DNA from 3 places in the Psychrobacillus sp. FSL K6-1464 genome. Region 1 is predicted to be linked to each of the others. Evidence: predicted binding sites of a transcription regulator. Region 1 holds the regulator's gene; each other region holds the start of a gene.

Region 1 (8,371 bases):
TCCGCTGTTTCATTTGCATCTGCAGGGCGGATTACCGATAAACCTGGCATTGCTCGTAAAGAAGCTAAATGTTCAACTGGTTCATGAGTTGGTCCATCTTCCCCAACTGCGATACTATCATGTGTAAATACGTATGTTACTGGAAGACCCATCAAGGCAGATAAACGAATTGCAGGTCTAACATAGTCACTAAATACGAAGAATGTACCACCAAAGACATTTAGTCCCCCGTGTAAAGCCATACCATTTAAAGCAGTTCCCATTGCAAATTCACGCACACCAAACCAAATGTTTTTCCCTGCATAATCGTCAGCTGAGAAATCTCCTACATTCTTCATAGTAGTTTTGTTTGAACCGGCAAGATCAGCACTACCACCAAAGAATGAAGGTAAGTTTTGAGCAATTGCATTAATCGCTTCACCTGAAGCCGAACGGGTTGCATGAGAAGTACCTGCTTCGTATGTTTTAAGTGCATCTGCAAAGTTTTCTGGTAACTTACCAGAAATTGCTGTTTTTAATGTTGCAGCTAATTCAGGGAATTCCGACTCATATTGCTTAAGTTTTTCATTCCACGAAGATTCTTCTTCAACACCCAATACGTTTGAAGCTTGTTTAAATGTGTCATAAACTTCTTCAGGTACATAGAAATCTTCTTCAAATAACCATTTATATTCAGCTTTAGCTAAAAGAGTTTCGTCTTTTCCTAATGGCATACCGTGCGCATCGGATTTACCAGAACGATTAGGAGAACCGAATCCAATAACAGTTTTAACTTCAATAATCGTTGGCTTGTCATTTTGAGACTTTGCTTTTTCAATGGCATTTGAAATTTCTTCAATGTCATTTCCGTCTTTTACATGAATATAGTTCCAACCATACGAGTCAAAACGTTTTTCAACATTTTCAGAGAATGATTTATGTAAATCACCGTCTAAAGAAATATCATTACTATCATATAATACAATTAATTTATCCAACTTAAGATGTCCAGCTAAAGAAATTGCTTCTGCAGCCACACCTTCCATTAAATCACCATCACCACATAATGCGTACGTATAATGATCAATAATTGAATGGTTGTCTTTATTGTACGTAGCAGCTAAATGTGCTTCTGCCATTGCCATTCCGACCGCCATACCAATACCTTGACCAAGTGGTCCTGTTGTTGCTTCTACTCCTGCAGTGTGACCAAACTCTGGATGTCCGGGAGTTTTAGAATCCCATTGTCTGAAGTTCTTAATTTCTTCCATTGGTAAATCGTACCCACCAAGATGAAGCAAGCTATATAAAAGCATAGAACCATGTCCAGCAGATAACACAAAACGGTCACGGTTGAACCACGTTGGGTTACTTGGGTTATGACGTAAATGCTTTGTCCATAATGTGTATGCCATTGGAGCAGCCCCCATTGGTAAACCAGGGTGACCAGAATTTGCTTTATCAATTGCATCAATTGATAATGTTCTAATAGTATTAATTGCTAATAAATCGGATTGTAATGACATGAATGACATCCTCTCAAACAAATTTTTTGCTATATATCTAGTTTAGACAAGAATGTCTGTATTATCAATGGTTTTGAAATGATAATTTAATTCAGAAACTTTCCTTTCTTTGCTTCTTGAACTTTTGAAGGTGTTACATCATTTCCATCAGGGTCAATTACTTTTACACTTTCAATGGTATCTCTCATAGTAGAGCGAAAAGTTTCCAAATATTCTTTACGTAAAGAGCTTTGTTCTTTTGCTTCTTCCATGGAAAGTCCTGTAGTTTTAGATTTTCTCGATAACTCACTAATTCTCGCTAATTTTTCTTTGCTTAACAATTCTTTTCACCCTTTCACTTTATCCTTATATAAAGGTAAGGAAAAAACACACAGAGTGCAAGTCATTTCACTCCGTGTGTTTCTATGTACTCCATATAACGTCGATGGACAGTTGCTTTACTAATATTAAACCCCAAACCTTTTAGAGTCATCGAAATCTCTTCATAGGTAAGACCAGCATTACGAAGTCTAACTACTTCTTCTAATGGCACGTCTATTCTCTCTCTTCCATCGGGATTACCTCTTGTTTTCAAGTTTTTTTCAGGTCTATATCCTTGAGACACTGCTTTTTTCATACCTCTTTTAATTTTTGCGTTGTGTAATTTCCGCTGATACTCCTCCACTAGCGCCAATATTTCCAAGAGCATAGTATCCATTTCGTTTAGATTAATGACACCTTTATCCTGTAACGTATAAATCGAAGTATTGGTTTTTTGAAGTAAATGTAGAACGGCCATTCTACCGTTTCCTCTGCCAATACGTGTCTCATCTTGTACAAATACCGCTTTAATTTCATTTTGTTTAATATAGTCAAGTAAATCTAATAAGCCTTCGCGTTCAATATCATATCCACTATGTTGATCTGAAAATACTTTTTCAACTTCATAATTATTTAGTTTTGCAAATTCTATCAATTCTTCCTCTTGCCTTGTTAATGAAGTCTCTTGAGACTCTTTTTCTGTACTCACTCGACAATATATAACTGATTTCACTTTGTATCGCCCGCTATCTCCGTATCATGATTGAAATGGTAACTTTTTTCAATGACTGGAATAATAATAACTTCCCCCGCTTTAATATGACCGTCTTGCAAATTATTCATCGCAATTACTTTATCGATCCATTTTAGCTTATCTTCATTCGTTCCATATTCTTGTGCTAAAGCCCACAAAGAATCTCCTTGTTCTATATTAATATGTTGGCTCTCGTCTGTCGAAAAAGAATTCGAGATTATTATAAACATTGTAAATGCAATACTGCATGCTACAAATATTGTTAAAAAGTAATTTTCTTTCATCCAGGTCATTTAAAATCCCCCTAATAGAATGTGTGTTCGTAATGTATATTTTAATATTAATGCGAACGTTTGTTTTTGTCAACAATAATTAGAACCTATGTTTGCATTACTGTTCTTCCCCTGTTATACTATTATTAAGATAGAAAAGGATAGAGATAATTATTCAAAAAGAGGTGAACATATGAAAAAAGCATCTAAAAGACAAGAAGATATACTTGCTTTTATAAAAGAAGAAGTTCGTAAAAAAGGTTATCCACCATCCGTTAGAGAAATTGGAGAAGCTGTGGGCTTAGCATCTAGTTCAACTGTTCATGGACATTTAGCACGACTGGAAAGTAAAGGTTTAATTAGGAGAGATCCAACAAAACCACGCGCTATTGAGATTCTGGATGGCTTGGGCAGCGTTGCTGAAAAACACAATGTGGTTCATGTACCGTTGATCGGTAAAGTTACTGCTGGTATCCCTATTACAGCAATTGAAAATATAGAAGAATTCTTCCCACTTCCAGAAACATTTGGAACTGCAGATGATAATTTATTTATGTTAGAGATTATGGGTAATAGTATGATAGAGGCTGGAATATTAAATGGTGACTATGTGGTTGTAAAACAACAGCAATCTGCCAATAATGGCGATATTGTTGTCGCAATGACTGATGAAGATGAAGCAACAGTTAAAAGATTCTTCAAGGAAAAGTCCTATTTCCGTCTGCAACCCGAAAATTCTTCCATGGAACCTATCATTGTAAATTCAGTTAGTATACTTGGAAAAGTAGTTGGAGTTTACCGTAATATTCAATAGTTTTGTCGAACTTGACAATATAGACAAGTAAACGTAAGATAACAAAGAGCCGATATCATATTTCAACGAAAAGTGGACATTTTCGTTGAAATCATCGAAAAACCCCTTTACCTTAATGGTTGAGGGGTTTTATTTTTATACATAAGTAATTAGTAGCTTTGGTAAACTAGTAATACTACTTCTTCTTCTTGAGGGCAGCTAAAGTCTTTGTTCCGACTACCCCATCAACTGTTAAGCCCTTTTTCTTTTGAAAGTCTTTAATAGCCGAAATAGTTAATGGTCCCTCTATCCCGTCATTTATCAATTTATAACCTGCTGAATTTAAGAGTTTCTGAACTTCAGTGACATTTATTTCACTTATATACTTTAAAGGATTTACCGCATTTGGCTGACCTACATCGTAAGATGGTATGTGAATTTCAAAATGTAAGTGGATACCTGTACTATTTCCTGTACTCCCTTTAATACCTATTTGTTGACCTTGTTTAACACTTTGTCCCACTTTCACAGTAATAGTTTTTAGATGCGCATATAAGGTTTCGTACTTTTTACCGTTTAAAGTATGTGCAATCGTTATAGTATTTCCATATCCTCCAATAACTTTCGCTCTAGTCACTTTACCACTGGCAGATGCTCTTATAATCGGACTACCATCACTCCCAATGTCAACTCCTTTATGGACTTTAACATTACTATTTTTTCGAATTTCTCCAAAACGAGATGTAATTTCTCCTTCGCTTGGTCTTATAAACAATTTATAACCTCCCTCCTATTAATAAGTAGAGAACAATCCCTCTCACTAGTTAATGCTCGAATGATTAATAACATATAGTCAATAATCATCATATTTTCCTAATAAATTGTAAAAAAGATTAGAAATAAGTAAATTTGGGTATTAATATTTATAATCAAGCATATGTTAAATTACTAATATTATTTTTTGTAGACCTATATAACTATATAAAGGGGCAATAATTTATGAAACTAATTATAGAAGAACTCAAAAAGCTTATTAATGATTATTATAGATGCAATAACCACTATTTGAAGAAAGAAATTTTGATTGACATTAATCTGTTGAAAGATGCATTAAGAATTTTAGAAAAAAGAAAGTTAGATATAAACACAGAAAGCTCACTTATTTTTTAACGAAGTGAGCTTTTTTTATTATTCTTATTTACCCACACTATATAGTTTTCCATGTAGTGTTAGATTTCAATATTAATAGTATTTCATTCTTTTTCTTACGAGACAATCAAAATGACTAGTCCTCCTAATTTCTATTACATATATTATATTATGCCGTCCAAACGGCTAATCTATTATAAGGAGGTGAATTATATGGTTCTTGTACTTCAAGAGTTTACTACCCCTGCAAATACTAATGTAATTGCAGATACAGCTGCACCACCTGGAACGCTTCCGACACCCGCTGTACCAACTCTACCAGCAATGGTTTCACCTTTAGTAGATGGAAGTAGTGCTTATATTTGGTCTCCTAACACAGAGTCCAGTCAAACCGTGACATTTCAAAGTATCTTTAATATTGGAACTTTGCCACTACTCACTCTAGCATTACCTCTTTCCGCTTATTTTGCGTTTGCAGCTAACGAAACGGCTTCTGTAACTGCAACTCTAGAAGTTGTTAATCTTCTTGGAATCGTAGTTGCTACTATTCCACTTTTTTCAGGTAACAATTCAGGTAGCTCTCAGGACGTTGCAATTACATCCGGAGATACGTTACTAGCAATAGGCCTATTAGGCAACTCTGGACGAATTGTAGTTGAGACTACTGTCACTTCTCCAACCGTATCTGGATATTCCGCAAATCCCGGTCGATATCTCGGACAACTTACAGTGCATAGCATATTGGCAGTTTAGTTTATAAACTAAACATTATCTCCAAAAGATAATTATGTTTTTCAAGAACAAAACTCTTTTTGTTAATAAGAAATGCATATGGAGGGTCAAGCATTAATAACGCCGTGACTCTCCAGTTTGTTAGTAGAGTAATTTTTATCACTTAAAATTTTATGCAAATCACTTCCATTTACACTAGTTTTGTTAGATAATAAGTAATAGGCAATATAGTTCAAAGGGGTGTATATTTAACTATGATATTAATTTATAAAGAATTAAATAATCTAATTGATGATTATTATAAATGTCCCTTCACACATATTAAAGAACAGATCCTCATAGATATTAATCTTTTAACTGATGCCTTATTAATTGTCGATTCTGATTTTCAATATTAAATCTACCAATTCTACTCATTTCAGTTATGGTATCACTATGAAATTTTATAAAATAGCTTATTCAGTGCTTCCAAAGGTGAGAAACAAGTCGAGATGCCTGAAACTTAATTGGATTATACATAAAAAGCGTTGGAAGCATATAGCTCCAACGCTTTTACATTTTCAGTGTATTCGTCAAGATCCTTTGGGAGTACAGTCCTTCGGATAGGATACTTGTTAATTTTACGTTATGTGAAATCATAGAAGAATTCAAAGCACCTCAATCGTAGAATAAGGTTAGTTTGTTTTATTTATAATTCATTCACTAATGAGCTCAAGTTTTCGCTCTGTTTTTTATTCAGAGATAATGACAACCAAATAGCAGTGACACCTAATATAATAATCACGATTGTGTCAAGAGTTGCACTAGATCCTCCGCTTCCTAAAAATTGAATTAGATTATGAAGGCTATGAAACAGAATCAGTGGTAAAATGTTGCCAGTTTTAATAAATAATTGCGCTAGTACAATACCAATTAGAAAAGAATAAGCCAATTGTAGTCCAGTTTGCCCCAAACTTTGTCCAGATAACAAGTTAAGCATATGTGTGACAGAGAATAATATGCTCGAAGTCAGGATAGCTGGAAGAATACCTAGTGGTAATAATATTTTTATCATTATTCCTCTGTAAATACTTTCTTCCACAAAACCGATTAAAATAGCAAAGCCAACATAGAAAATAATCGTTTCAAGCGCATTCGAACTAAACCCTTGAAGGCATAATACGATTAAAATAATCAGTAGAGGTAAATACAGTATCCAATTTGCTCGTTTAATTTCTCGTTTAAAACCATAATAAGTCCACTTTCTCTTCCATGAAAAATAAAAAAGTAAAAATAGCGCTGTTGGTATGAACGATATTAATATAGGTGTATTGTAACTTAATTGTTTAATCGTAGCGATTGCACCTGCTATAAAAACGACTAGTAAAAAAATGACTTCAATAAGTATGATACTTATTATAGGGTGTTTTTTAGAATAACTTAACTTATTATGCATTACACATCTTGCCTCCTAATAATAACTTTTAACCAATTTAGTGCAAAATTAAAAAACTAAAATTTCAAAAAAATATATATAATAACAATCTATTCGAGTTTCTTTACGCACATTCCTCTTTTTTAGTTTGAGGCCCTTATTTAAAGTAATATTAACTCTCTTCATTGCCTTTTAACTCAGTAGATCGACCAATAATAAATAAAAAAACACCGATCAAGTCAATAAAAGACTGAAAGGTGTTTTTAAATTTTGGGGTGAAATTGGGGTATCGACATTTGAGTGAAACTCTTTATCACTCACCCCATTATAAAATCCTATACTATCAGATTAATACATTTTCAAGTATTGCTCACGTTACTATGGGTGTACAGTTGTACGGATAATATACCTACAGATCATTAGGTGAAATAACATGAAACCAACGCTATTTATATGACTTTTCAGACGTTGTCCTATAATCAAAAACAACTAGGTATAACTGCTTCGTGGTAGATCCGTGGTAGAATTCGCATATGTTCGTGGTAACATTTTAACCTTTAAATACGCAGTAATTTTATATAGGTTATTTCGGAAAGCGAATATTTAACTAAAGCATCCATTATCTTAATAAGGAAACTACCTTACACCTCTTCTTTATCAAGTAAATAGCCATAAAATTCTTCGTGCAAAGCAATATCTTCTTGTAGTGATTCTTTAGTGTCTCTATCAATTAAATCAACTAAAAATTTATCAGCAAGTTCATCGCCACCATCAATCATAACTAATATTGAATGCATTACACCCTCTATCACGTTATTAACTACTTTCCTATACGCTTCCAGTTCCTCTCGACTTGAGAGTTTTTGTTGCATTATTTTAAGAGATTCTTCCACATCAGTCCAAGCAATTAAATCTGTGTTTGGATTCAAACTATCAACTGCTGATTCTCTCCAAACGTCCTTTATACTTTTTAAGTTCTGATAAAGTAATTCTTGATTTCATTCATTAACAAATCTCCCCTAATAAAAGTAGGTCCTTCTTGAAGTAAAGCACCCGTTAGTTGAAGAAGAAAGAGCTGTTTATTCCCTCATCCTGCCCGATTGGTGAACAATGACGATGACTTTAATTCTTATTTGAACACATCAAAAACTTTGTTTTCGCCATCTTCATACTGGCAAATAACGATTTGTAGGTTTTTCATATTCCAGTCTTTAGAGCGTAGATAGATAAACGTATTATCCAATTCTACAATTTTGTCAGCCGTAAGATAATGTAAATCGAAATATTTATCGTAGTACTCCTCGTTGTAACCAGGTGTCTCGATAGTTATAGGACTAAATAAGCTTGAAGGCTGTTGTATTGTTTTTTTGATTACTCTCGTACTAATATTGTATTGATAAGTATAAATAAATTCATTGTACATATCATCATTCCCAATAAAGATGGTTGTAC
Region 2 (8,371 bases), 580 kb from region 1:
AGCCCCATTTTGATTTATTTGAATTACCTACTGTTTCCACCTTCATCATTGTTAAAAAGAAAGGAGACCTGGAAAAGTTATTCATTGACCAAATATCGAAATATTATTTTGGTGGAACATCTTGAGAAAAACACGATGGAATTCTTTACCTCATCCCATTCAGTAGTACAAAATTCAATAGAACATTCTAATTAGGAATGGCTTAGTTCTTTCCCAAGGAGAACTAAGCCATAACTATTTCGATATTCGACTATTTAATAATAGTCCCCTTTAGCTTCATTATATTTTTGTCCATTCAGTTCTTAACAATGAAAAAATGAAAGCATCGTGTGATTGATTATTCTGATAGAGGTATCCCCTCAATAAACCTTCCTTAGTAAAACCTAAACGCTTTAATAATTTTATAGATGGCTCATTTTGCGGATAAGTCACTGCACCAATCCTGATCAGCTCCAAATATTCAAACGAGTATCTTAAAACTTCTTTTACTGCTTCGGAGGTAATTCCATTATTCCAATGAGAAGGGTGCAATTCAAACCCAATCTCAGCTTTTTTACTATAAGTGCTCAGGTTGTTTAAACCTAATGTACCTACAAAATCACCTGTATCTTTTAATACAATGCCCCACCTGATACCTCTTTTACTTTCATAAGTGCTTTGGAAGGACTCTACTATTTTTTTAGCATCTTCTATACTTTTCAAGCTATCCATACCGTAATATTTAGTCACTTCATCTTTTGACATAATTTCGAAAAAGCTTTCTGTATGTTCCTCTCTTACTTGAACTAAATTCAGTCGATTCGTTTCTAACTCAGGAAATCCCATAAAATCATCTCCTCGATTTATCGTCATTTATTTTAATAATTTCTCAACTCAACTACTGTGTTAGTTTAAGAGAAGATACTTAGTATTTTAATATCCTATATCCCTATAAAAATTGGTATTATCACAAATTATTTTAACTGATTTATACAACATTATTAAACTCAAAAAACCGAAAATTGATTAAGTGTCTAATACGGCTTTTTTCTTCAACTCAACTGCAGATTTAATCAATAAGAAAGGCTGTTATCGAATAGATTGTTGCTAATTTACCTTACTGTATAAAGGTTGAAAAGACCTCATTTAAAGAGGTCAATTACTTAAAGGAATATCTAAATATCTTTCATATCTTTGCTCTTCATTGTTTAATTCATAAACTCTAATAAAATTCACTTCAAAATCAGGATAAGGTGTCAATTCTATATTTGCTAATTGTTCCATATCTTTTACTTCTTTTTTTGATAGTCCAATAGAAATGTTTTCACAGCACTGTTCTTTCCCCAATGTTAAGTGGGGTACAAAGGCATCAAGTTCAAAATATTGTTTTATTAAGTCTTCTGATGGTGAAATTTCTTGTAATATTTTTTGATGTAAGTCGTATAAATTATTTGAGTTAATACTCAAGTATAAAATGTTATCTCCAAAATACTTTGGTATATCTATTGATACTTTAAAAGGCTTGAAATCCTCACATACTCTATGTACTTTGTCTATCCACTTTTTATCTGGAGTTAATCCCCCTTGTGCTTTCAAAGTTATATGAGGTTCCACGCTTAATTTGTTAATCCATCTACTTTGAAACTGCTCAATTCGTTTTAAATATTCTTCTGGCGGGACAATTCCTATAAAATACTCTACTTTCATTCTTCTCCACCCCTGTTTTTGAGTTTAAATAGTTTTAGCAGAAAATTCAAAACATACAAGCCGTATTATTATTTGAAAACAACAATCTTTTAGAATCAGCTATAAGGAAAAGGCTTTACTCCTATTGAAGTAAAGCACCCGTAGTTGATGAAAGAATTATTGGAGTTTCTCTGTCTTGAGTTACTTTGAAACATAGTAGCTAAGATAAGAGAATTGTATTGAACAACAAAATTTCCCTTTAAGAGAACATCTGTAGCTACAGCTTGCTTGATTTGTTAAAACAGAAAATTATCGCCGTTTTTGTCTTGGATAAATAACTCATATTTCTGGTTCTCTGTCATTCTTTTAACTTCTTCGCTATTCAGGAACTCAATAACTTCTTTACTTATTTTGATGGTCGTCTGATTATCTTCTATATCCGATGATTTCATGTTAGTCATGATGGTTATAGACACTTTTTCAGGGTTGTAAGAATATCTAATGTCAGCTACCTCATATTCTTTTTTTAGAAAGAGTTCTTCTTCTATGCTACTCATAACGGGCATCCATCGACTCTCGATTTCCTCTTCTGAAAGGTCTCGAGTTATAACTTGTACCTGTTTTGGTGTTTCGTTTGCTTTTAATAGTTCAATCGCCGCCTTGTAGATTTCTACTTTCTTAGCTTCATCATCTATTGGAATGTACACACTGACTACAGGGCCGTATGTGTTAACATTCATAATCGGATATCCTGCTCCCTCCAAGTCTGACATCAACTTCTCACCCAGTTCCTCCCTTTGTTTGTCTATCTCTTTTTGAACGGATGACACCTCATTCTCATTCTTGGCAGAAACCATTAACTCGTAGTTGTCATATCCCCTTTTATCCAAAATTTCATTCAAAAGATTTATAACTTTGCCCTCTTCTTGCTTGACGTATTCTTCCGTTCCATTCAGCTCTATGTCAAAGTATGGCTTCTGTTCCCATTTCCCCATGCCAATAGCTGATAGTTGATACCCTTCTTTCGCCAAATCTTCCCAGATTACTTCTTGAATAGGTTTATAAAATATTTGCCCTAAATACGGAATTTTCGATACTACTTCCGCCATGGTTGGACTAAGGAATGCGGAACCTGTTAGGATTACAAAACTGATAACCGCAGCTACTACAAAATGCAGTTTTCTCCTTCCTCTTTTTCTTCCTGTTGACTTTTCAACGTCTGTTCTATTTTTCGACTCTTTGCTAATATTTTTAGCAAATTCGTATAAGGAAGGTGGTGTCTGTATTTTATCCATCTCTTCTTGAATTTCTTTCTTCACGGATTCATCGATTTTCATTGTGTATTCACCCCTATAAACTGATTTTCGATCAACCTTTTTTTCAGAGCATTCCTTGCCCGGCGAAGATGGGATTTGACCGTAGAGCTTTTCAGTCCCAGCATTTCTGCTATTTCTTGGATTGCTTGCTCTTGGTAATAGTAAAGGATGAGTACGATTTTGTAGTCACTGTTATCGAGGGATGATATGCCCTTTTTAATCTCGTTTTCGGTTTCCTCTTTTAGTAGACATTCCATCACGCTATACTTGTCCGTTACCACATCGACTTCAAGCGGGGATTCTTTCAAGCGTTCATTCTTTCTCCAAGCGTCGATGGATCGGTGAGAAACCAGTTTATAAAACCAGGTGTTGAAATAAGTAATTTCTTTTCCACTCATGATATTTCGATATGCCTCAACCAAAGCATTTTGGACAACTTCTTCTGCCTGTTCCTTCGACTTCAGGATACCGAAACTGGTCCTGTAACCCTTCTCAATCAAAGGAGTGACTAGTTCAGCAAAAGCTTCGTCCTCCCCTTTCTGAATCCGTGATATCAGTGTTTTCTGTTCCAAGCGTAAACCCCCTTTAATTGTTCCTACCTTTTAGGCGACGGTGAGGCTACTTAGGACGCACTAATATTTTAAAAAAGGAAAAGAAATTGAATTTATTCTGTTTCTCCTGTATTTTGTTCGCTAATAATACGTTGATATTAAATAAATAACCAAGTTCAATGAACCTGGTTATTTATGTACAATTTTTGTTTATATCATTCTATTTTATGATTTTTATAGTAAATCAAAAAGTCAGTCCACTGATCATTCTCTAGCGAAAACTCTTTTCTTTCACATTCAAAGATAAATCCAGCTTTTTCAGCGAGACGTATCGAGGGATAATTATCGATATTAATATGTAATTCAATTCGGTGAAAATTCAAAGTGGAAAAGAAAGCTTCAGTAGCTGCTAATACACTTTCCAAACCATACCCATTGTTCCAATACTGATTGTGAATGGAGTAACCCATCATGGCCCACTGGTAATCCATTCGTAAAATAGTTATAAGTTCAACTTTTCCAACGTTTACTCCATCTTCTTTACGGAATATCCCAAGAATGTACATTTCATCTTTTTTAGCTAATTCATTAAAGCCTTCAATCCATTCAACAAACCATTCTTCAGTAGAAGTAGGCATATTTAAAGGGCGACCATCATCATATGTATATTGTGAGGGCATTCTGTTGTCAAACTGCTCGTACCAATTACTATAATCCTCTTTTTGAAAAGGACGTATGATGAACCTTTCCGTTTCTATAACTAACTTTGAAAATTCCATTTCTTCACCTACTCTTGTATTTCTACGTAATTCTTAATATCACTTTTCCTTGTGAAGAATCTTCAAGCAGTTCAACATTAAAATCATGAGTTATGTGATTAATATCATGTATCTATCTTTGTAGTCCCTTTCCAGCTAAAGGCTTATCATTATACATCTCGGTATTATACGTAGATGACAATTCCACCTGGCAGATGCAAATCATCAAGGTACTCTTTTGCCATTAAAAGCAGTTCATATGTATCGTTCCATTATTTCCTCAGTTCAAATACATTGTTATGATGTGTTATCGGAACTATGACACCACAGTCCATTAATATATCTGGCTCATTTTTCCACTGAAAAAATAGCTAGTTTCATTTCCAAATGCAATATTCTGTTTTAACCTTTATAAGGATTACAATACGGACAATTTTCCGTTTTTACCTCCCACCAACTCATCGATTATAGTTGGGATTTCCATTAGATTATCTACAACATACTCTGCTTGAACATCCACATCCTTCCATTGCATATCTTTCTTCCAAATACCCTTCATCCCTACATGTTTAGCCGCTCGCATATCATTATCTGGATGGTCACCGATAAATACGCATTCGTTTGGTTGGAGCCCAAGTTTGTCGGCAGCCCGTAAAAATATTTGGGGATCTGGCTTTTTAACATCCTCCCATTCAGAAATTAAAATTGTTTGGAAATAATCTTCTATTCCTAAAGCCATTATATTGTCCATTTGAAACTGACCGAATCCATTCGTAATCATCCCTATTAACATCTTTCTCTCCTTCAATTTCTCTAGCATTAATAAAAGGTTATCAAAGGGTACACAGCAATACTTAAATTCACTCAAATAATCTTCCAGTAGTTCTTGCCAAGTAATTTTGGTAATTCCAAATTCCTCTGCTAATTGGCTATATACTTTGTCCTTCCAAACATATCCTCGACTGTCTAATTGTATAAGCCTTGCTGTGTACACATCTTTTGTAATAGGACCTATGAGGTGACTAAATCTATCGTATTGCTTATCTGCAAACAACTTTAATGACTCATCTCTATTGAGTAAAGTACCATCTAGATCGAACAGAACTGCTTTTATCATTTTATTCTCCTTTCACTTACTTTAAGTCTTTTGGATTACCTTCTACATCTCCTGGTTCAAATCCTTCTTTTATTTATTCATAAATAAAACATCATCCATGTATAAAGGATGATGCCGTTCGTAATTACTATTCCGATAGGGTGACGTCTACGATTTCGTCGATTGATATTTCAAACGAGCGAAAAGGATCCTCTATTTCAATTGTTCGCTTTCTCAAATCAATCCATTGGATCGTACCGCGGTTATAGATAAACTCTCCCTCTTTCCACCGTTTTATTTTGATTTCGACGTTTCGTTGCATTGCGAGTGCGATTTGATCATGAATAACTTCATAGTCAAACTCATTTAAATCTGGGCGAGGCTCTTTTTTTATCTCTTCTCCATATTCTCGAAGCATCTTCACATGCTCTGGCAACATCATTGCTACCCACTTTTTCGACCCACGATCCTGCAATCGAGATAAATCCAATTGGTTCCAATCTTCTTCAAAGTTAGCCATGTTATCACATCTCTCTTTTTTACTTATCATATCGAACATTTGTTCCTATTTCAAGTGGGAATTAATGGCCGCTGAAAAAATGATCTTCAAAATTGTACATAACAGTGATGGAGCGATTATGGAAGGTGATTGATCGGTTATTGGTTTCTATTGATCGATTATTGGTATTCGTCGATCGATTATTAGATTCCATCAATCGATTATTAGACAGCATCGATCGATTCTCACAGATAAGACCATTCTTCCTAATAAAAAGACACGCTCATAATGAACGTGTCTAATCTTTATAATCTACATCAATTCTTTTGCAAGTAACCGATAGACATTTAAACGTTTTTCTTGCGAATGCGGAATACTACAAATCATGACTTCATCGAAACCATAATTACCTTGTTCTTCCTGTAAAGTCTCCGCTACCTCTTTTGCAGAACCGACTAGATGAATTTTACGATTTTCTTGAATCATCATGCGATCCATTTCCGTCAGCGGATAATCTTGCGCTGCCTCTGGTGTCATTAATGAACGAATTTGCCCTTTCATAAGAGACAAACGTGCAATGTCCTGAGGTAATGCTTCAAATTCAGCCTCTTCCTTGGTTTCTGCAGCCGTCACAAGGTATGTAACATTAATCTCTGGCTTCTCCATTAAAGCAGACGGTGTGAAGTTATTACGGTATGTGTCTAATATCGCTGGAGTCATACCACCTTGGAAAAATTGTGCAAACGAATAGCCAAGACCCATTCTTCCAGCCTGGACAGCACTATTACCAGTGGAGCCAAGTAACCAAGCTTCTGGTAATACGATTTTAGAAGGACTGGCAATCGTTCTGTTGTATAAGCTATCCTCTGGAACTTCATCATTGATCAGTTGCAGGGCAATTGCTAACTTTTCATACATATTGTTGACCAACGGAGGGCGACCTTCTGAAAGAGCATACATCGCATGATTATCTCCCCCTGGAGCTCTTCCTACACCGAAGTCAATACGACCTGGAGAAAGTGCACTTAAGGTTTTAAAAACTTCCGCTAACTTCAATGGTGAGTAGTGCATCATCATCACGCCACCTGTACCGATACGTAATTTTTTGGTTTTCGCAGCTAAGTGAGCCGCAATTACTTCCGGTGCAGAACTTGAAAATGCATCGGTTCCATGATGCTCGGCCATCCACATACGATGATAGCCTAGTTCATCTGCTAAAATAGCCAATTCTTCTGCTTTTTTTAATGCTCCTGCTGCCGTATTGCCAGATGTGACTGGCGCTTGATCTAATACACTTAGTTTCATCTATATATCTCCCCTTCAACAAATGCTCGTTTAATACGTTTCTTTTCAAATGCTATCGAATTAAAATTAAAAAGTAAACGAAAGGGACTTGATAATAGAAATATTATTGAAGTAAATAGCTAACCTCCTTGGCACTTTAAAATTTCTACTTCTTTTAAATTCTATGAAGACATAAAATCTTAACAGTTCAGTCTAAACGTGAGGAGATGATTTTTTGGTTAGCCTGTTGGAAAATATATTTCAAATCTCGGCAATAATACTACTGCTATGTTCTCTCTATTACTATAGACATTTTAAAAAAACGAAAAGAGAAAGAAAGCTTACTTCCCTTGAATTTTCGATGTTTTTGTTAACAGAAGTAGCAATTTTTCTCTGTGCAGGTAGTTATCTACTTCTTCTCTTGGATAAAGGTTGGATTTAGCTATATAAGCCTAAGGAAATATAGAACCTTGAGGAACTGGTTGTAGTAGTCGTCACAACTAGCTCCTTTTTTTCAGTAATCATATGGCATTTTCGTGTTACAAACCAAATGGATATTTATGTTAAAATACAAATAAGTAAGACGTCAATATGGTGGGTCGTTAAGTTAAGGACGAAACTTCTAGTCGCTGCACAACTAATATTTTGCTTTATTACATATGGAAGTAAAGCCTTTTTTATTGAAATAAGTAATACAAGAATGGATGTGCTTTATGGAAGAAATGATATCACCATTTATTCATCCAAACTTGAGAAAACTTTTATCCTTCGCAACCTCGGAAAGGAATATCGATCGAGAATACGAAAGATATATCCACTCACCAGTTAGAGAGTTATATGGATATATCTTTGAAGATGAAGTCGTTGGTTGTATAGGAATAGAAATTTTAGATTTAAAGCGCTGTGAAATTAAACATATTGCAGTATTTCCCAACCTTAGAGGAAAAGGTCTAGGAAGTAAAATGATTAGTTTTATTAAAGTTAAACATCCAGTACCTTTTTAAAATTACGGATTTAAAATAACGAGTTTGGGAGAAAAGTATCCAGGTGTGGAACGCTACCAATGTATCCTGAAAAATAAGTAGACTATTATATTAAGCTAACATCATCAGTTTTTCTATCAGAATTAAAGTATTTCTTATTGCCTATAGTAAATAAAGTTGAGTTGCAAAGGGGTAGTATATGTCCAAGTATATTAGTAT
Region 3 (8,371 bases), 150 kb from region 1:
TTCTTTTGCTGATCGTACAGAGAAGATTGTAAAAGCAGTAGATATACCAAAAGAAAGTAATAACAAGGAATTTCTTCATGAAATTCAAGATATGAAACAAGGTAAGCTCCATATTGCTTATCAAACACCTATCACATTCTTCTCGGAAGAATTTCCGGTTATGCAGCTGACGAATGGTATTTTAGGTGGATTTTCACATTCGAAGATTTTTATGAACGTACGTGAAAAGGAAAGTATGGCCTATTATGCATCGAGCAGTTATTCTTCGCTCTATGGTTTAATCTTTGTGCTAGCAGGAATAGATTCTAATTTACAAGAAAAAGCAGTTGCATTAATCGATGAACAACTAAAAGCATTGCAAAACGGTGAAATCTCTGACTTAGAATTAAATCAAACGAAATCCATGCTTACCAATCAGTTGAAAGAAGCTTTGGATTCAGCACGTGCTCAAATTGAAATTTATGATCAATATAAAGAGCTAAATACCTCTTTCACTGTTGAAGATTGGGTAGAAAAATGGATGCATGTTACAAAAGAAGAAATACAACAAATGGCTTTAACAATTGAAAAGGAATTTGTTTATTTCCTTTCAGGTAAGGAAGGTGCAACAAATGAATAAAGAGTATTTTCAACAATTAGATGAAACATTATATAAAGAAACACTTCCAAATGGATTAGATGTCTATATTCTTCCTAAAAAAGATTTCTCTAAGACATTTGTCACTTTTACCACAAAATATGGCTCGATTGACCGTGAATTTATACCTCTAGGTAAAGAGGAGCCTGTTGTTGTTCCTGATGGAATTGCCCATTTTCTAGAACATAAAATGTTCGAAAAAGAAGAAGGAGATGTATTCCAAAAGTTCAGCGAAAAAGGGGCATCTGCGAATGCATTTACTTCTTTTACGAGAACAGCGTACTTGTTTTCCTCGACCGACCATGTTTTAGATAATACGAAAACTTTATTGGATTTCGTGCAACAGCCTTATTTTACAGAACAGACAGTAGAAAAGGAAAAAGGAATAATTGGTCAAGAAATTACTATGTATGATGATCAACCAGATTGGCGTTTATACTTTGGAACAATCGAAAATATGTATAAAGAGCATCCAGTAAAGATTGATATTGCTGGTACAATTGACACGATTAGTCATATTACTGCAGAACATCTTTACGAGTGTTACAACACTTTCTATCATCCATCAAATATGGTGCTTTTCGTAGTGGGAGCTGTTAATCCAGAAGAAATGATGGATTTCATCAAAGCAGATCAAGCAGCGAAGAAATTTGAGGAGCCACAAGAAATTAAACGTTTCTATCCTGAAGAACAAAAAGCAGTGGATATAAAAGAGCGTACTCTTCAGATGGATGTTCAAAAGCCTAAAGTTTTATTCGGTATTAAAGCTAGTAATACGGATATTTCCGGTGATGAAATGTTAAATTACGAGTTGGCAATGCAAGTTGCGATTGAAATGATATTTGGCAGAAGTTCTGCATTTTATCAAGAAATATACGAAAATGGTTGGATTGATGAATCTTACTCTGCTGATTTCTCTATGGAGCAAGGATATGGATTTACAATGATTGGTTCAGATACTGTTAATCCAACTGAACTAAACGACAAAATAAAAGAAACGATTAAGCACTTTGCTTCCAATTGGAACGTAGAAGAACAGGACTTACAACGTATTGTCCGTAAAAAAATAGGCTTTTTCTTACGTGCGCTGAATTCGATAGAATATATTGCCAATCAATTTACTCGTTATTCATTTAATGACATGAATTTGTTTGATGTAGTACCAGCTCTAGAAAAACTTACAATGGACCAAGTGAAATCTGCATTTCTATCGTTAGCAGACGAAGATGCTCATACTGTGTTTACCATATTACCTTTTGAGAAACAAAATGACTAAAAAGTTTGCATTAGTGCTAGGTGCATCTGGTGAAATTGGTTCCGCAATTTGTCGTAATCTTGCAGAAGCTGGTTGGTCCTTGTACCTTCACTATGCTAATAATAATGAGCGTATTGAAAAGCTGTTAACAGAACTAAATGAGTCCTATTCTGAACAAGAGTTTATGGTTGTGCATGCTGATATGAGTAAGGCAGATTGTATTGAAAAAATTGTAGATAGCATCTTCGCCCTTAATGCAATTGTATTTGCCCAAGGGCATAGCCTTTACAAAGGATTAGAGGATACTACTATAGATGAGATTCGTTTGTTGTTTCAAGTGCATGTAGAACATCCTATGGCCTTATTAGGAAAACTAAATAGCAAGCTTCGACAACAGTCTAGTAGCTCAGTCGTCTTTGTAGGTAGTATATGGGGAGATACGGGTGCATCTTATGAAGTGGCTTACTCTGCTGCTAAAGGCGCTCAGCATGCTCTTGTAAAGGCTTATGCTAAAGAGGTTGCCTTACAGAGGACAAGGGTAAATGCAGTTTCTCCAGGTTTTATCGATACAAAGATGAATACCCATATTGAAGAAGAAGCTCGTCAGCTGATTTTGGAAGAAATCCCTGCCGGTATTTTGGGATCTCCACAAGATATAGCGAATGCTGTCGCATTTTTAACGAGCGAAAAGGCAAGTTATATAACCGGTCAAGTTATTCGAGTAAATGGAGGATGGTATATTTAATATCCTCCTTACTGTTTTTTATAGTGAGCACAAGGGTAAAAGAAAGGAGAGTATTACAGTCTCTTTTCTTTTTTTCTTTTATTCGACTACAAAATCATATATGATAGAACTAATCATGAAGTGAAACGTCATCTACAGAGAAGGGAAAGATATAACATGGCTAGTGAATGGTTTTTTGAATATGAAATTCAAGTTAATCGTCCGGGACTTTTAGGTGACATTTCTTCTTTACTTGGTATGCTTCGAGTTAATATTGTAACGATCAATGGTGTAGATGAAGGCAGACGGGGTATGCTTATAAAAGCAGAGAAAAAAGAAAATATTGAACGTTTTGAACATATTATTTCTACTATGGAAACGATTCAGTTGACTAAATTCAGGGAACCCAAACTCAGAGATCGACTTGCGGTTCGTCATGGCCGGTATATTCAGCGTGACGCAGACGATAAAAAAACCTTTAGATTTGTGCGTAATGAACTAGGGCTCTTAGTAGATTTCATGGCTGAAATCTTTAAGCAAGAAGGGCATAAACTAATTGGGATTAGAGGTATGCCGAGAGTAGGGAAAACGGAATCGGTCGTCGCAGCAAGTGTATGTGCAAATAAAAAGTGGATATTCTTGTCTTCTACAATGATTAAGCAAACGATTAGAAACCAATTGGCAGGGGATGAGTTTAGCGATCGTAATATTTTTATATTAGATGGAATTGTAACGAGAAAATCAAACGATGAAAAGCATCTCCAATTAGTCAGGGAAATGATGCGGATGCCAACAATCAAAGTTGTTGAACATCCGGATATGTTCATCCAACATTCGGAGTATTCTATTGATGATTTTGATTATATTATCGAGCTTCGTCACACTCCTGACGAACAAATCACATATGAAATGATGGAAAAAAACCACGGAATGTCTGACAAAGGAATGACTGGCTTTGGCGGATTTGGTGGATTCAATTTTTAACGGGCAGGTGTTTTAGTTGACTGAACTTGGGGCTCGCTTAAAAGAAGCGAGAACAGCAAAAGGTTATAGTATTGAGGATTTGCAAGAAATAACAAAAATTCAAAAACGGTACTTGGCAGGTATTGAAGAAGGAAATTATGCAAGTATGCCAGGTGCATTTTATGTTCGTGCATTTATTAAACAATATGCAGAGGCAGTTGGATTAAATGGAGACGAATTATTAGAAACGTATAAATCGGAGATCCCTTCGCCATCCAACGAGGATGTAACTAAGAGTATTCCTACAACTCCTTCTAGAAGAGCATTAGGAGGCCGATCATCTAGTAAGATCATGGAGATTTTCCCAATGATTATGGTAGTAGTCTTTGTTATCGCAATTATCATAATGTCGTGGTTTTTATTCCAAAACAGGGCCGATGAGCCGGAAGATACTGTAACAAGTGATGAGCTAACACAAGAGAACAAGCCAACATTTGAGGACAATGAAAATATACAACCTGCTGATAAGGAAGAGCCTAAGGAAGAAGAAACAGTTGAAGAGGTAGAAGAAGAAGTAGAACCAAAACCTACACAACAGCTAAGTTTCGTCGATTTACAAGGGGTAACTTCAAATTATAATTTAACCGGTGCGGAAACCTATTTAGTAAAATTGGTCGCAGTAAATACTACATGGTTGAATATTAGGGATGAAAACGACAAAATTATTGCAGATCAATCTGTAAAGGCTGGAGAAACGTACGAATTTGATGCAAGTGCATTATCGAAAATACGTATACGTCTTGGACACGCTCCTGGAAATATTGTTACAATAAATGATGAAGTTGTAGAGTTTAAAAGTGCAGAAATTACTCAAAATGCAGTAATACAGTTCAACAAATAGTCATCTTTATGATGGCTATTTTATTTGATATTGAAAGGAGTTATTTTTTATGAAAATGAATATACCAAACCAAATCTCTTTGTTCCGTATATTTTTAATCCCAATTTTTATGTTTTTTATGCTTATAGACTTCAATTGGGGAGATATTACACTACTGGGAGCAACAATTCCAGTTGGACATCTAGTAGGTGCAATTATCTTTATAATTGCTTCGATTACTGATTTTATAGATGGATACTATGCGAGAAAGTATAACTTGGTTACTAATATGGGGAAATTTCTTGATCCTCTCGCAGATAAATTATTAGTTTCTGCAGCTCTAATCATTTTAGTTGAGTTTGGAATGGCACCGTCATGGGTAGTTATATTAATTATTAGCCGTGAATTTGCAGTAACTGGCCTTCGATTAATATTAGCGAATGAAGGCGAGGTAGTCGCAGCCAATCAACTAGGCAAAATAAAAATGTGGACTCAAATCGTTGCGATTTCTTCCCTATTATTGGGTAATATATTCTTTGAAATGTTCCATATTCCTTTTGATATGATCATGCTTTACGTTTGTTTATTCTTCACTGTATGGTCTGGGTGGGATTACTTTTATTTGAATCGCAAAGTGTTACTAGATTCTAAGTAGGAAGGAAGTTCTTTATGAAAGCAGAAATTATTGCAGTAGGTTCTGAATTATTACTAGGTCAGATTTCTAATACAAATGCCCGCTTTATATCTACTCAGCTAGCAGAGATTGGGTTGGACGTATATTATCATACGGTTGTAGGAGATAATGCGGATAGGTTGGTAGAATCGATTAAAATAGCAGAAAAACGTGCGGATTTAATCATATTCACAGGTGGGTTAGGTCCAACAAAAGATGATTTAACAAAAGAAACTATTGCCAAGCATTTAGGATTGAGCTTAGTGCTAGATAATCATGCAATCATCTATATTGAGGATTTCTTTAAACGTATGGGTCGCAAAATGACAGATAACAACAAAAAACAAGCACTTGTGTTAGAAGGAAGCACCGTACTAGAAAACAAACATGGTATGGCACCCGGTATGTTACTAACTACCGAAAGTCATTCATATATGCTTCTTCCTGGACCGCCAAAAGAGATGGAGCCAATGTTCCAATTTGAAGCGAAGCCATTGTTACCGAAGCTCCTTTTAGATGAAAATGTTATTATGTCCCATGTTATCCGTTTCTATGGAATAGGGGAGGCCGAGCTAGAAACAGAAGTCCAAGATCTCCTAGATAACCAAACGAATCCTACGCTAGCATCCCTTGCATCAGATGGAGAGGTTACACTCCGATTAACAGCAAAGAGTAATTCAGAGGATGAGGCTTGGAAAAAGATTGAAGAATTACAAGCTGAAATTTTAAACAGAGTTGGTAAATTCGTTTACGGGTATAATAATGACTCTTTACCTTCGAAACTTAGAGAAATACTAATTGAAAATGACTTGACTATTTCAGCAGCTGAAAGCATGACGGCAGGACTTTTTCAATCAGAACTTGCTGCAGTGCCGGGAATGGGAGAAGCATTGGTTGGTGGTATGATCACTTATACAGAAGACGTGAAGATTAAGCAACTAGGTGTAGATGCTGCAATTATTGAGAAGTATAGCGTTGTTTCAAGTGAATGCGCCGAGCAAATGGCACTTAAAGTAAAAGAAAAATTTCAAACCGATATAGGTGTAGGTATTACTGGAGCTGCAGGTCCTGATGGTCACGGAGGGCAACCTGCTGGCACGATTTGGATTGGAATTGCATTAGGTGATTTGAAGCCAGTAACATATAAACTCAACCTTTCAGGTTTACGAAACACGAACAGAATTAGAACAGTAAAGTTTACAATCTATTACTTAATACGATTACTGCGTGAGCAAACATTATCGAAAATTTAATTTAGATCAATAAAACGGCCCAAAATCCAATTTTGAGCCGTTTTTCACACTCAAAATTAAATAGACGTAAAAAATAAACGAATGAACGTTCGCTTTTTTCTTGTAAATTTCTCAAAGACCGAGTATAGTAAGGATAGAAATAAAAAACATCATCATTTCTTTTAGGAGGAAATTAATTGGCTAATAATGATCGTAAAGCAGCATTAGATATGGCGTTAAAACAAATAGAGAAACAATTCGGTAAAGGTTCTGTTATGAGATTAGGAGAAAAAACAAATCTTGAAATTTCTACTTCTTCAAGTGGCTCTCTAGCATTAGATGCTGCATTAGGAATAGGCGGATATCCAAGAGGACGTATTATTGAAATATATGGTCCAGAAAGTTCAGGTAAAACAACTGTTGCTCTCCACGCAATTGCAGAAATACAAAAAACTGGTGGGACAGCTGCATTCATCGATGCTGAGCATGCATTAGATCCAGTTTACGCACAAAAACTAGGTGTAAATATTGATGAATTACTTTTATCTCAACCGGATACAGGAGAGCAAGCACTTGAAATTGCAGAAGCACTAGTACGTAGTGGTGCAATTGAAATACTAGTAATTGACTCTGTAGCAGCTTTAGTACCTAAAGCTGAAATTGAAGGAGAGATGGGAGATTCTCATATGGGTCTTCAAGCTCGACTAATGTCTCAAGCATTACGTAAACTTTCTGGTGTTATTAATAAATCGAACACAATCGCTATTTTCATCAACCAAGTTCGTGAAAAAATTGGAGTAATGTTCGGAAATCCGGAAACTACACCAGGTGGTCGTGCGCTTAAATTCTATAGTTCTGTCCGTTTAGAAGTAAGACGTGCAGAAGCAATTAAGCAAGGTACAGAGATTATGGGTAATAAAACAAAAATTAAAGTAGTGAAGAACAAAGTTGCTCCACCATTTAGAACTGCGGAAGTAGATATTATGTATGGTGAAGGAATTTCTCAAGAAGGAGAAGTAGTTGATATTGGTTCTGAATATGACATTATTCAAAAAAGTGGTTCTTGGTATGCGTACAATGAGGAACGTATAGGACAAGGTAGAGAAAATGCAAAACAATATTTAAAAGAGAATCCTTCTATTAAAGCAGAAATCACTGGTAAAATCCGTGAATCTCTTGGAATGGCGGCAGGCTCTTTAACGATTGGTGCACATGAGATTGAAGAGGACGAAGACGAAGAATTTGAATTATTATTAGAGGATAAGTAATAACGACAAAAAGTCTCTCATTCATTTGAGAGACTTTTTTTGAAAACATATAAATTGTATGTTGTAGACTAGTTCCTTCTGGATAAATAATAATCCTGTTATAATTTCCGTTTCAAATGACTTGTCATTCATCCCGGGCTATAAAATTATTAACATTATCAAATAGAAAATGGCTTATTTAAGCGCTTCTAAAAGGATAGAAACAAGTTTTGATCTTTTAAAAGCTTGTGTTTAAATTCATTTGAATGGAATTTTGCACAAACATCTATCTATTTTGTCCTACTTTATATATATTATACCTCCCTTCCTTGACAGAGTATTTCTACATCTATACAATTAAAATTGTATAATTTCTTTATTATTAAATGATTATAGGCATTACGTATATGGTTTTGTATATACGTGCCGACTGAAACTAAAAAGTATAGCATTAGGGGGTGTTCGAATGACAGAAATTATCATCTCCGCTTTGCTTGGTCTGATTGTCGGTGCCGTTGTTGGTTATATTTATCTAAAAAACGTGAACGATTCAAAAGTGACTGGTGCAAAACAATCTTCAGCTAATCTCATAGATGAAGCAAAGCGAGAAGCGGAAGCGTTGAAGAAAGAAGCACTTTTAGAAGCCAAAGATGAAGCTCACCAATTACGAAATGAAGCAGAATCTGACATCCGTGAACGCCGTATGGAACTGCAAAAACAGGAAAATCGGTTAGTACAAAGAGAAGAGAACCTTGATCGT

The links. Region 1 encodes LexA, which represses DNA repair genes until DNA is damaged. Its sites were predicted from a motif close to CGAACATATGTTCG; they were not measured.
Region 2: MKX39_RS10375 (YolD-like family protein) is a predicted target of LexA. The motif match lies at 5,939-5,952, and genes of this name have one in related genera.
Region 3: recA (recombinase RecA) is a predicted target of LexA. The motif match lies at 6,464-6,477, and genes of this name have one in related genera.

Annotation. Positions count from the first base shown of each region.
Region 1 covers NZ_JBBOOP010000001.1:1,471,042-1,479,412, reverse strand. The annotation lists gene tkt (transketolase) at 1-1,505, opposite strand, end outside; gene MKX39_RS07200 (DUF896 domain-containing protein) at 1,592-1,825, opposite strand; gene MKX39_RS07195 (YneB family resolvase-like protein) at 1,888-2,538, opposite strand; gene yneA (cell division suppressor protein YneA) at 2,535-2,852, opposite strand; gene lexA (transcriptional repressor LexA) at 3,025-3,645, shown strand; gene MKX39_RS07180 (peptidoglycan DD-metalloendopeptidase family protein) at 3,821-4,399, opposite strand; gene MKX39_RS07175 (hypothetical protein) at 4,624-4,794, shown strand; gene MKX39_RS07170 (hypothetical protein) at 4,987-5,526, shown strand; gene MKX39_RS07165 (CPBP family intramembrane glutamic endopeptidase) at 6,194-6,940, opposite strand; gene MKX39_RS07160 (histidine kinase) at 7,561-7,848, opposite strand; gene MKX39_RS07155 (hypothetical protein) at 8,049-8,371, opposite strand, start outside.
Region 2 covers NZ_JBBOOP010000001.1:2,051,533-2,059,903, forward strand. The annotation lists gene MKX39_RS10340 (LysR family transcriptional regulator) at 1-125, shown strand, start outside; gene MKX39_RS10345 (GNAT family N-acetyltransferase) at 280-825, opposite strand; gene MKX39_RS10350 (2'-5' RNA ligase family protein) at 1,135-1,686, opposite strand; gene MKX39_RS10355 (DUF4030 domain-containing protein) at 1,962-3,002, opposite strand; gene MKX39_RS10360 (RNA polymerase sigma factor) at 2,999-3,553, opposite strand; gene MKX39_RS10365 (GNAT family N-acetyltransferase) at 3,748-4,311, opposite strand; gene MKX39_RS10370 (HAD family hydrolase) at 4,709-5,407, opposite strand; gene MKX39_RS10375 (YolD-like family protein) at 5,535-5,906, opposite strand; gene MKX39_RS10380 (hypothetical protein) at 6,032-6,187, shown strand; gene MKX39_RS10385 (LLM class flavin-dependent oxidoreductase) at 6,198-7,190, opposite strand; gene MKX39_RS10395 (GNAT family N-acetyltransferase) at 7,883-8,173, shown strand.
Region 3 covers NZ_JBBOOP010000001.1:1,323,593-1,331,963, forward strand. The annotation lists gene yfmF (EF-P 5-aminopentanol modification-associated protein YfmF) at 1-619, shown strand, start outside; gene yfmH (EF-P 5-aminopentanol modification-associated protein YfmH) at 612-1,913, shown strand; gene ymfI (elongation factor P 5-aminopentanone reductase) at 1,906-2,637, shown strand; gene MKX39_RS06330 (DUF3388 domain-containing protein) at 2,794-3,600, shown strand; gene MKX39_RS06335 (helix-turn-helix domain-containing protein) at 3,617-4,480, shown strand; gene pgsA (CDP-diacylglycerol--glycerol-3-phosphate 3-phosphatidyltransferase) at 4,536-5,114, shown strand; gene MKX39_RS06345 (competence/damage-inducible protein A) at 5,129-6,385, shown strand; gene recA (recombinase RecA) at 6,562-7,632, shown strand; gene rny (ribonuclease Y) at 8,078-8,371, shown strand, end outside.